2 regions of the Teichococcus globiformis genome follow, and region 2 is predicted to be linked to the other one. Evidence: predicted binding sites of a transcription regulator. Region 2 holds the regulator's gene; the other holds the start of a gene.

Region 1 (6,226 bases), on a different contig from region 2:
CCTGCGCGTGACCAGGCATGAGGCCGTCTCGTCCGATGGAGAGCGCATCCCCTACGTCCAGGTCGGACCGGACGGTGAAACGGGCGACGCCCCCGTGCACATGACCGGCTATGGCGGCTTCCAGATTTCCATGCTGCCCAGCTACCGCGGCACGATCGGCCAGCTCTGGCTGGCGCGCGGAGGGACCGGCATCGTGGCCAATCTGCGCGGCGGCGGTGAATTCGGAACGCCTTGGCACGAGGCCGGCCGACGCGAGGGCAAGCGCCTGTCCCATGATGACTTCGCGGCCGTGGCAGCCGATCTTGTGAAACGCGGCGTCACCGTGCCAGAACGCATCGCTGCAGAGGGTGGTTCGAATGGCGGGCTGCTGATCGCCAACATGCTCACCCGGTATCCCGAACGGTTCGGAGCCCTGTTCTGCACCATTCCGCTGATCGACATGCGGCGCTACACCAAGTTGCTGGCCGGTGCGAGCTGGATCGCGGAGTACGGCGATCCTGACAGGGCGGAGGACTGGTCGTTTATCCGCCATTTCTCGGCCTATCACACCGCCGGACCAGACCGTCCCTATCCCCCCATCCTGATCGCCACGACCCGGCGAGACGACCGGGTGCATCCTGGTCACGCCCGCAAGATGGCGGCCAAGTTGCAGGCCATGGGCTACCCTGCCCTGTTTCACGAGCCGGCGGCAGGCGGTCATGGCTATGGAAAGGATAATGGGGAGGTGGCGGGCTTCGCTGCCCTCGGCGCTGCCTTCCTGCGCCGCGCCATCGGGTGGCAGGCGGAAAGCGCGCCCTCCTGAGGGAGGGCGGCACGGCGCGTGTACGGCCTCTGGCCGTTACCCGCCGTCAGACTGCATCAGAGCGGCTTGAGGTTGGTGGCGGCGGCCTTGCCCCGCTCCATGGCCACTTCGTAGCTGATCTTCTGGTTCTCGTTCAGCCCCTGCAGCCCGGCCTTCTGCACGGCGGTGATGTGGACAAACACGTCCTTTCCGCCGTCCTGCGGAACAATGAAGCCGAAACCCTTGGTCGCGTTGAACCACTTCACGGTGCCAATCGCCATGCGATGCACTCCTCTTCGCTTGGGTGGGGGACGAGGCTCGCCCCCGACGATCCAGCCCGGTTCCCGGTACGGCTTGATGGGCGCCCGGGTCTCCGGAGGCACGGCAAGGCGGCGGAAGCGGTTGGCCCGTTAAGTGGGGCAGATCGTTAACGAACTGTCAACGTAAACCGTAACGTTTTGGGTAGCCTCCAGGACCCCGGCCACTGGCGGTCCGGCTTGCCCACGGAGAGACGAAAAAGGGGCGGCCCTTGCAGGCCGCCCCCTCGTCTCAATCCTGGATCCAGCTCCCGAAGGAGCTGGCTTTGGGATCAGAAGTCCATGTCGCCCATGCCGCCCATGCCGCCGCCCGGGCCACCGGCCGGAGCCGAAGGCTTGGACGGCTTCTCGGCGATCATCGCCTCGGTGGTGATCAGCAGGGCGGCGATGGAGGCCGCATCCTGCAGGGCAGTGCGAACGACCTTGGTCGGGTCGATGATGCCGGCCGCCACCAGGTCCTTGTACTCGTCGAGCTGCGCGTCGTAGCCATGCTCGTAGGTGTCGGTGCGCAGCACCTCACCGGCGACCACGGCGCCGTCCTTGCCGGCGTTCTCGGCGATCTGCTTCAGCGGCGTCTGGATCGCGCGGCGCACGATCTCGATGCCGACCTGCTCGTCGTTGTTCAGGCCCTTCAGCGAGGCAAGGCCCAGGCCGGCGCGCAGCAGCGCCACGCCACCACCCGGAACGATGCCTTCCTCGACCGCGGCGCGGGTCGCATGCAGCGCGTCGTCGACGCGATCCTTGCGCTCCTTCACCTCGACCTCGGTGGAGCCACCGACACGGATGACGGCAACGCCACCGGCCAGCTTCGCCAGGCGCTCCTGCAGCTTCTCACGGTCGTAGTCCGAGGTGGTTTCCTCGATCTGCGCCTTGATCTGCTCCACGCGGCCCAGGATGTCGTCCTTGGAGCCGGCGCCGTCGACGATCGTGGTGTTCTCCTTCTCGATGCGGACGGTCTTCGCCTGGCCCAGCATCTGGAGAGTCACGGTCTCGAGCTTGATGCCGAGGTCCTCGGAGATCACCTGCCCACCGGTCAGGATGGCGATGTCTTCCAGCATCGCCTTGCGACGGTCACCGAAGCCCGGAGCCTTCACGGCGGCGATCTTCAGGCCGCCACGCAGCTTGTTGACGACCAGGGTGGCCAGGGCCTCGCCCTCGACATCCTCGGCCACGATGATCAGCGGACGACCGGACTGCACCACCGTCTCCAGCAGCGGCAGCATCGGCTGCAGCTGGGACAGCTTCTTCTCGTGGATCAGGATGTAGGGGTTATCCAGCTCCGCGATCATCTTCTCCGCATTCGTGATGAAGTACGGGGAAACGTAGCCGCGGTCGAACTGCATGCCCTCAACGACGTCGAGCTCGGTCTGGATGCCCTTGGCTTCCTCGACGGTGATGACGCCCTCGTTGCCGACCTTCTCCATCGCCTGGGCGATCATCTCGCCGATCTCGGACTCGCCGTTGGCGGACAGCGTGCCGACCTGCGCGACCTCGCCCGAGGTGGTGATCTTGCGGGTCTTGGACTGCAGCTCCTCGACGATCTTCGCCACGGCCTTGTCGACGCCGCGCTTCAGGTCCATCGGGTTCATGCCGGCGGCCACGGCCTTGGCACCCTCGCGCACGATGGCCTGGGCCAGCACAGTCGCGGTGGTGGTGCCGTCGCCGGCCAAGTCGTTCTGCTTCGAGGCCACTTCGCGCACCATCTGCGCGCCCATGTTCTCGAACTTGTCGGACAGCTCGATTTCCTTGGCGACCGTCACACCATCCTTGGTGATGCGGGGCGCGCCGAAGGACTTGTCGATCACGACGTTGCGGCCCTTCGGGCCCAGCGTCACCTTCACGGCGTCGGCGAGGATGTCGACACCGCGCAGCATGCGCTCACGCGCGCCAGCGCCGAACTTAACGTCCTTAGCAGCCATAATTCTTTACTCCGTTCTGATCTGGGATGAAGCGGTTCAGCGGACCTGGATCAGGCCGCGATCACGCCCATCAGGTCGGATTCCTTCATGATCAGCAGCTCTTCGCCGCTGATCTTCACCTCGGTGCCGGACCACTTGCCGAACAGAACGCGGTCACCGACCTTCACGTCCAGGGCGACAACAACGCCCTGCTCGTTGCGCGCACCGGAACCGACGGCGACGATCTCGCCTTCCATCGGCTTTTCCTTGGCGGTGTCGGGAATGATGATACCACCCGAGGTCTTCTCCTCGGCGGTCAGCCGACGAACGACAACACGGTCATGCAGCGGACGAAACTTCATTGGCCCTCTCCTGACGCCCTTAAAGGCGCATTCAGCGACGGTTTCCTCATCCGGGTGGACGAGCCTGTTAGCACTCACCCCCGGTGAGTGCTGACGATCTAGGCTGCCTGCAAAACCGCGTCAAGCACTCAGCAGCACTCTCAAATCACGAGTGACAAGCCTCTGTTTTCAGAAGATTTTGTTTACCCGGGAGAAAGCACGTCATGGCACGCTCAACCTTTCTGCGCGGAAAGGCCGCGCCGCCTTGCCGGAAGGGAAGCTTTCGCATGCTGCTGAAGGATCTCAACACGATCATCCGCATCCCGGATTGGTGCCTGACCACTGCGGAGATCCTCTACCACCTCCCCGACCATCCCGGATTGCTGCAAAGCTTTATCTGGCAGAAGGTCGATCAGGCGCCGGACTTCCCGGAGTTGACCCGCTTCCTGGTATTCTGGCAGCGCGAGATCGAGGGCCGCCTGCACTCCGTACGCGTCGCCTCCAGCGCCCTGATCCGGCCGGCCGAGTTCCGCTTCGCCGGCGGCCAGTTCACCCTGCACTGAGTCTGGCCAGCAGCCCGTTGGCCAGGATCACAGAGCCCCCAGCAACAGGGCCAGTGTCCCGATCGACAGAATGGTGGAGAGCAGCACGGTTGCGCCTGAGCGCTCGGAGCCCGATGCGTAGCGACGAGCCAGAAAAAAGGCGTTTGCGCCGGTTGGCATTCCTGCCGCCAGAACCGCAACCGCCAACGACAGCGGCGGCAACCCGATGCTCTGGCCGATCAGCCAGACCGTGAACGGGAACAACACCAGCTTCAGGGCGGTGCACAACAGGGCCGAGGGCCAGTCACGCCGCGCATCGAAATGGATCAGGCTCGCGCCCAGGCAGAACAGTGCCACGGGGGGGCCGGCCATGCCCGTCATATCAAGGAAGCGGCGCACCACCTCGGGCAATGCCATGCCCAGGCTGGACACAACCAGCCCGGCCAGCACCGCCATAACGATGGGGTTCCGCAGCACGGACAGAATGGTGGCTTCCAGGATCTGCCGTAGCGGCTTGTCCGATGAATGCGCCATCTCCGCCACCACGGTGCCCAGGGGCAGCAGGATCAGAGAATGGAGCCCTACAATGGCCAGCATCTGCGCCAATCCCGCCTGCCCATAAGCCGCCAGCACCAGCGGGATGCCGATCATGGCGGTGTTGCCGAAGGAAGCATTCAGGGCCAGCGTGCCGCTTTCCGCCATGCTCATCCGCAAGCCGTGCCGCGCCAGCAGCAGCGCCAACCCGTAAACAACAAGGCAGCCGGAAAAGAACGCGAAGGCCGTGGCGCCCCCATTCGGATGCGGCGTCGTCGCGCCCGAGAACAACAGGCAGGGCATGGCCAGGGTGAAGACAAAGGAGGTCATGCCCCTCAGCGCCTCGTCCGAGATCCACTTCCGGCGTGCGCTCAGGTACCCGATGCCGATCAGCACAAAGATCGGCGCCACGACATTCAGCAATGTGTTCATGGGCCTGCCCTGGCGGGCAACAGCCGGGCTGTCGCACCCACGTCCTTCACGGCCGCAGCAGGGTATCGATGAAAGCGGGCAGCCAGGGCTGCCGTGATCCCGCCGAGCGTGCGGCATGCAGGATGGCCTGCACCTGCGCCACCGTATCGTGGAACTCGTGGTTCACCAGAACATGGTCGAAATCGGCCCAATGGCTGATTTCATCGCGTGACGCCCTCATGCGACGCGCAATCTCTTCTGCGGAGTCCTGCCCGCGCCCGTGCAGGCGCCGTTCCAGTTCCTCAAGGCTCGGCGGAAGCAGGAACACGCTCACCACGTCGCCCGGCAACGCTGCCCGCAGCAGCAGGTGCCCCTGCCAGTCGATGTCGAACAGCACATCCCGCCCTGCCGCCAACGCCTGCTCCACCGGAGAGCGAGGTGTGCCATAGCGGCGCCCGAAGACATTGGCGGATTCCAGCATCTCGCCAGCGGCGTCCATGGCCTCGAACTGCTCCGGGGATCGGAAGAAATAGTGCACTCCTTCCTGTTCGCCTGGCCTTGGCGCTCGTGTGGTGGCGCTGACCGAAAGGCGCAGTTCCGTCTCCTGCTCCAGCAGCGCCCGGCTGACCGAGGATTTTCCCGCCCCCGACGGTGCCGAAAGCACCAGACAGAGGCCGCGTCGCGAGATCCGGTTCATTCGAGGTTCGCCGCCTGTTCACGCAGCCGCTCGATGGCCGCCTTGAGATCGAGGGATGTCCGGGTCAGCCCGAGGCTGGCCGATTTCGCGCCCAGCGTGTTCGCTTCGCGTCCGAACTCCTGGGTCAGAAACTCCAGCTTGCGCCCTACCGCCTCGCCCAGGTCTAGCAGCGACCGTGCCGCCGTCACATGGGCGGTCAGCCGGTCCAGTTCCTCCCGCACATCGGATTTTTGCGCCAGCACCGCGACCTCGATGGCCAACCGATCTTCCGGCACACGCTTCTCGCCATCCAGCAACTCGGACAGCGCGGCGAGAAGCCGGGCCCGATGCGCCTCCGGCTGGCTCGCCGCCTCGGCAGCGGCGGCTTCGCGCAATGCTGCGATCTCATCCAGCAGAGCGCCCAGAATAGTCCCGAGCTTTGTGCCCTCGGAGGCTCGCGACTCCGCCAGGGCCTCCACCGCAACGCCGAAGCCGGCGGCGATCACCGCGCTGCGGGCGGCCTCATCCTCCGGGTCTTGCGAGGTCGCCTCGGCCCTCAACACACCGGGCAACAACAGCACCGCCTCGGCCCGTGGCGCCGGGCAGCCGGGAATACGTGCCGCCACCTCCAGCGCCAGGGCGATGGCCTGATCAAGCGCCACCGGGTCGGGGGCCAGCCGCGGACCCCGCTCTTCACGCTTTAGCGTCAGCGTGGCGGAAATGTTG
Region 2 (6,226 bases):
TCTTGCTGGGCTGGGGACAGGATGTGACCGTACTGGGGGCCGGTATTTTCCTTTACGGCCTGGCGAACGGCATCATGACGATTGTTCGCGGGGGCCTGCCGGCCCGCTTCTTCGGCACCGGGCACTACGGCGCCATCAGCAGTGCCCTGGCTGCGCCAGGTGCCCTGATGCGCGCGGCCGGACCCTGGGCCGCGGGATGGCTGTGGCAGATCGGCGGCAGCTATGCCTGGCCCATGACCGTGTTGGCGCTGATAGCCCTGCTGGCGACACTGGTTCTGGGCTTCTTCGTGCGAGAGGGCGCCCGCACGCCGCCCCGCTGACCTGAACAAACAATTCCGACCGAAAGTGTTCCGCAAGGTCTGCCGGCATCCAGACGGGGACCGGCCGCCCATGCTGCTGCGCCCAAAGCCGCGAACGACGAGCCATACGGCAACAACCCACGCGCATAGAAGATCTGTCCTTTTCGTCCCTAAAAAGGGATTTTTGCCCGTATAGGCGGCATCGACGGAAAAAATATCCGTATTTTGGATGATTGTCAGAAAACGAAAGAAAGATTAACAAAATATTGGACAATGATCATAAAGAGAAACGTTGATGCTCCAGGCTATACTTTCCTCGTCGGCCGAAACGGTGGTGGAGGTTGGCCCGGGTGCAGCACCGCTGCGGGCTCGTGTGATCGATCCTTCCTTGTTCACCATTCCTTACTGCGAGGCTCTGGTGACTGCGCTGGACGAGGCCGGCGTGGATGTGCAGCTGGTTGGACGGCCCCTCCGCGCAGGTGAAATGCCTCTGCGGACCCCATTCGATCCACGTTTCTACCGCTGGTCGGATACGCTTCCGCGCCGGATCGGCAAGACAGGCGCGGCGCTGAAGGCTCTGGAGCACTGCGCGGACCTTGCCAGCCTTGCGGTTCGTGGCTTGCCAGGGGGAAGTGTGGCGCACTTCCAATGGCTGCCGTTTCCGATGGCGGATTCAGTGGGGCTGCGGCTTTGCCGGGCCAGGGGGCCGGTGGTTGTCACCGTGCATGACACAACACCGTTCAACGGCACCCCGACGTCGCGCCTGCAGCTGCACGGCTTCATCGCTGCGCTGGGTCTGGCCGACCGCCTGATCGTCCATACCCAGACCGGGCTGGAGCAGCTTGTCGCGAGCGGCCTGGATCGCAGGCGGATCCGCTGCATTCCGCACGGTCCGCTTGGCGGCTTCGGCGATATCCCGCCGCCGCCGCGATCCGGTCCGATGACCCTCGTGGTGTTCGGCAAGATCCGCCCCTACAAGGGCATCGACATCCTGATCGCGGCTCTGGCGGCACTGGGCCCCGATGAGCGGCGCATGCTGCGGGTGATCATTGCCGGCGAGCCCATGATGGATGTTGCGCCGCTCCAGGCCCGGATCGTGTCGGACGGGCTGGGGGGCACTGTCGAGCTGCGGCTCGGGCACCTCGACGAGGCGGCGATGCGGGCGCTGTTCACCGAGGCAGAGGGGTTCGTCTTTCCTTATCGCGAGATCGAGGCAAGCGGCGTGCTGTTTCTGGTGCAAGGGCTGGGGCGCTGGCTGATCGCGTCACGCCTCGGAGCGTTCGCAGAAACCATCAGCCATGGCGAAACCGGCCGTCTGGTGCCGTCGGAGGATGTTCCGGCCCTTACGGCGGCCCTACTGGAATGCGTCCATTCCCGGCCACGGCCCGTGGGCACCGTCCCTGTGACCGGGTGGGACAGCATCGCGCGGGCGACGATCGCCACCTACCGCGAAGCCTTTCTGCATTGGCGGGGTGGCCGGGCCGCAAGCCCGAAGGGGCTCCGGGCTGCAACGGCGGCCGCCCGGGCGGAACTCGCCTCCACAGCGCCGGTGCGCCCGACCAGCCTGTTGCGAGGCGATCCCTAAGGCATCGCGCTCTTCTCAGCCCAGCAATTGCCCGATCACCCGGGCCGTGTAGTCCACCACCGGGATCACCCGCCCGTAATTGATGCGGGTGGGGCCGATCACCCCGATGGCGCCCACGATCTGCTCCTTCTTGTCGCGGAAGGGGGACACCACCATCGACAGCCCGGCGCTGCTGAACAGCCCGCTCTCCGCGCCGATGAAGATCTGCACGCCCTCGCCGCGCTGCGCCAGTTCCAGCAGGCGCAGCATGGTTTCCTGGGCTTCCAGCCGCTCGAACAAGGCCTGGATTTCCTGCAGGCGTGCGATCTCGTCGATGTTCTCCAGCAGCTTGGACTGGCCGCGCAGGATCAGCGAACCGCCGCCTCCGCCTGCCCATGTGGCCAGGCCGCTCTCCACCATCTGCTGCGTCAGCGCATCCAGCGCCGAGCGATTGGCCTGGATCTCATCGGCCACGGTGCTGCGCGTTTCCTCCAACGTACGGCCGGAGAGACGGGCATTCAGGTAATTGCTGGCCTGAGTGAAGGCGGAGGGCGGCAGACCCGGCGGCACGTCGATGACGCGGTTCTCCACCTGCCCGTGCGCGTTGACCAGCACCACCAGGGCGCGCCCGGGTGACAGGGCCACGAATTCAATGTGCTTGATGGCGGCATCGGTCTTCGGTGCGACCACCAGGCCGGCGGCACCGGCGAGGCCGGACAGCATCTGCCCCGCCTCGGACAATGTTTCCTCCATGGAGCGCCCGGCGGCGGCGCAGCGGATGGCGATGTTCTCCCGCTCCTCTTCCGACAGGTCGCCGAATTCCAGTAGCCCGTCGACAAACAGCCGCAGCCCCTGCTCGGTGGGCAATCGCCCAGCCGATGTGTGCGGCGCGTAGAGCAGGCCGGCCTCTTCCAGATCGGCCATGGCATTGCGAATGGTGGCCGGCGACAGGGTCAGCGGCAGACGGCGCGACAAGGTGCGGGAGCCCACCGGCTCGCCGGTTTCGACGTAGAGCTCCACCACCTGCCGGAGAATGGCGGCGCCGCGGCTGTTCAACCCGGACGAGGCCAGCAGATTGCCGCGAAGCCCGGGGAAGAGCGACGGATGGGGCACTCGGCATGTCTCCTGATTTTAGAACGGGTCAACATAGCCTGGGCCGGGCGATCACCCAGGCTTGATGGCCCGGCTGGCGCTCAGGGCGGGATCATGTCACGCGGCGACACAACATGGCCATGAACGTGGTGCATGCCTTCTGTATTGGTGTGCCGCAAGGCGCAAACAAGCGCGGAGGCCCTGATGACCGACACGCCCGGTTCCCGGCTCTGGCCGCTGGCCCTGATGGGGTGGCTCGCGGCCATCCCGCAGCTGCCCCGCGAGGCCGAGCAGGAGGCCTCCCCACCTGTTCTGGCCGAAGAAGCGCGTCGCGGTCAGCGCACCGCTTGGCTGACCGCCGCCCGTGCCCGCTATGCCGAATTGTCAGCCGAACAACGCGACAGACTGCGCGAGGCGCGCCGTGCGTCGCGGAACGGTTCCGCATGACCAATCCCGTGGTGAACGGCTTTCTTCTAGCCCTGATGGGCTTTGCAGTCGGAGCGGCCCTTCTGGGCGTGATGCTGGAACGCGCGACACGATGCCCCGGTGCCTTGGCCGGAGTGGTGGTGGTGGCGATGATCGGCCTGTCCTGGGGCGGCGCGGTGCTGCTGGCGCAATAGCACCGCCCCGGGCGGCATCAGGTCTTCAGAACGACCTTGATGCACTTGTCGTCCTTGTTGCGGAAGGTCTTGTACATCTCCGGCCCGTCTTCCAGCTTGGCGGTATGGGTGATGACGAAGGAGGGATCGATCTGCCCTTCCTCGATCCGCCGCACCAGGTCGTCGGTCCAGCGCTTCACATGCGTCTGGCCCATGCGGAAGCTCAGACCCTTGTTCATCGCGACTCCCATCGGGAATTTGTCGATCAGCCCGCCATAAACACCGGGAACGGAGATGATGCCGCCGGGCCGGCAAACATACACCGCCTCCCGCAGCACGTGAGGACGGTCGCTTTCCAGCATCAGCGCCTGCTTGGCGCGATCCAGCAGCGTGTCGGGCTGGCTGGCGCTCACATCGGACTCAAGCCCGACCGCGTCGATGCATTTCTGCGGGCCCTTGCCCTCGGTCAGTTCGTTGAGACGTTCGATCACGCTCTCATTCTTGAAGTCGATGGTGATGGCACCGCCCGCCGCAGCCATCGCCAACCGCTCGGGGATGCAGTCAATGGCCACGACCTGCTTGGCCCCTAGCAGCACCGCGCTGCGGATCGCCATCTGTCCCACCGGCCCGCAGCCCCAGATGGCAACCACGTCGTCCGGCTCGATGTCGCAGTGGACGGCGGCCTGCCATCCGGTCGGCAGGATGTCGCCAAGAAACAGCGCCTGCTCGTCCGTCATGCTGTCGGGCACCTTGATGTGGGTGCTGTCGGCGAAGGGCACGCGCAGGTATTCCGCCTGCCCGCCCGGATAGCCGCCGGTCAGGTGGGTGTAGCCGAACAGACCCGCGGTCGGGTGGCCGAATACCTTTTCGGCCATGTCCCGCTTGCGGTTGGTTCGCTCGCAGACCGAGAAATTGCCGCGCCGGCACTGCTCGCACTCGCCGCAGGTGATGGTGAAGGGCACCACGATGCGCTCGCCCTTGCGCAGCGTGTTGCCGACGCCCGAGCCAGTTTCCACCACCTCGCCCATCATCTCATGACCCATGATGTCGCCGGATTGCATGGCAGGGATCAGGTTGTGGAAGAGATGGAGGTCGGAACCGCAGATCGCGCAGCTCGTGACCTTGATGATGGCGTCACGCGGATCCTCGATCACGGGATCGGGGACACTTTCACAGCGAATATCCTGCTTCCCGTGCCAAACCAGCGCCTTCATGGCGATCTCCATTGCGTCGCCGGGCGCCGGAACGGGGCGCGCCACCGCGCGCCGCCACAAGCCGGTCCCGAGGGTTGAGCTTAACCGCGCCAGATTGTCCGGCCCGGATTTCCATAACGGCTGCGGGGTGCCCGGAGTTGAGCGCCGGCGCCGCTCAACCGCGCCAGAAGCGCGGCATGAACAGGATCAGCACGGTGAAAAGTTCGAGTCGCCCGAGCAACATGCCGAAGCAGAGCAGCCATTTTGCGCCCATCGGCAGCCCGGCGTAATTGCCCGCCGGGCCGATATGCGTGCCGAGCCCTGGCCCCACATTGGAGAGCGCGCCAACAGCGGCGCTGGCGCTGGTCAAAAAATCCAGCTCGAACCCCATCAGCGCAATGGTCAGCGCTCCGTAGCAGATGAAGTACACGGCAAAGAACACGACCACCGAACCCACCACATCATCCGACAGCAGCTTGCCGGCATAGACGCGCGGAAACACGCCGCGCGGGTAGAGCAGGCGCAGGAAATGCGCGCGCAGCATGATGGCCATCACCTGGAAGCGGAAGATCTTCATGCCGCCCGAGGTCGATCCGGTGCAGCCGCCGACAAACATCAGGCCGAAGAACAGCCCCGTCGCAGCATTGCCCCACAGCGTGTAGTCGGAGGAAGCGAAGCCCGTGGTCGTCACCACCGAGACGGTGTTGAGCAGGGCATGGCGGATGGCGGCCTCCGGCGCGTAGAAGCCGCGCCACCACAGCCACAGCGCCAGCCAGGACGAGACGAACAGGATCAGGCCGAGAAAGGTGCGCACCTGCGCGTCGCGCCAGATCGCCATGTCACGGCGCACAGCGCGGATATAGAGGACGAACGGCAGGGCGCCAGCGATCATCCCGACAATGGCGATCCAGTGCACCGCTGGAATGTCCCACCGTGCCAGTGACGCATCGGCAGTGGAGAAGCCCGCGGTGGAGAGGGTCGAAAGAGCGTGGGTGGCCGCCACAAAGGGCGACATGCCCGCCGCCCAGTAGGCCAGCGCGCAGAGCAGCGTCATGGCTGTGTAGATCACCGCGATTGATTTCGCGATTTCCCGCGCGCGGGGCATCACCTTTTCCGACCGGTCGGAGCTTTCCGTGCGAAACAGCTGCATCCCCCCGACGCCGAGCGCGGGCAGGATCGCGACCACGGTGGCGATGATGCCGATCCCACCCAGCCATTGCAGCAGAGCCCGCCAGAGCAGGATGCCCGGCGCCGTCTGGTCCAGCCCCGACATCACCGTGGCGCCGGTGGTGGTCAGCCCCGACACCGCCTCGAAGTAAGAGTGGGTGACGTTGCCGCCGAGACCGGGATGCGCGGAAAGGTAGAACGGAATGGCGGCGCAACCCGAAATGGTGGCCCAGCTCAACGGCGTCAGCACAAACGCCTGCCGCAGCGTCAGGCCCCGTGTCAGGTCGCAGCGTGTGCGGCGGAACACCAGGG

The links. The regulator HrcA, encoded in region 2, represses chaperone genes, less so after heat shock. The targets are predictions, from matches to a motif close to GTTNGCACTCNCNNNNNGNGAGTGCNAAC.
Region 1: a site for HrcA is predicted at 3,425-3,453, ahead of groES (co-chaperone GroES). Genes of this name have one in related genera too.

Annotation. Positions count from the first base shown of each region.
Region 1 is NZ_JBHRTN010000018.1:653,846-660,071, forward strand. Features, by position in the region: gene ACFOD4_RS17315 (prolyl oligopeptidase family serine peptidase) at 1-802, shown strand, start outside; gene ACFOD4_RS17320 (cold-shock protein) at 859-1,062, opposite strand; gene groL (chaperonin GroEL) at 1,371-3,017, opposite strand; gene groES (co-chaperone GroES) at 3,068-3,358, opposite strand; gene ACFOD4_RS17335 (usg protein) at 3,625-3,900, shown strand; gene ACFOD4_RS17340 (AEC family transporter) at 3,928-4,845, opposite strand; gene gmk (guanylate kinase) at 4,892-5,521, opposite strand; gene ACFOD4_RS17350 (YicC/YloC family endoribonuclease) at 5,518-6,226, opposite strand, start outside.
Region 2 is NZ_JBHRTN010000008.1:167,400-173,625, reverse strand. Features, by position in the region: gene ACFOD4_RS08115 (MFS transporter) at 1-320, shown strand, start outside; gene ACFOD4_RS08110 (glycosyltransferase) at 595-1,884, shown strand; gene hrcA (heat-inducible transcriptional repressor HrcA) at 1,900-2,976, opposite strand; gene ACFOD4_RS08100 (hypothetical protein) at 3,160-3,402, shown strand; gene ACFOD4_RS08095 (hypothetical protein) at 3,399-3,575, shown strand; gene ACFOD4_RS08090 (zinc-dependent alcohol dehydrogenase) at 3,593-4,768, opposite strand; gene ACFOD4_RS08085 (TrkH family potassium uptake protein) at 4,923-6,226, opposite strand, start outside.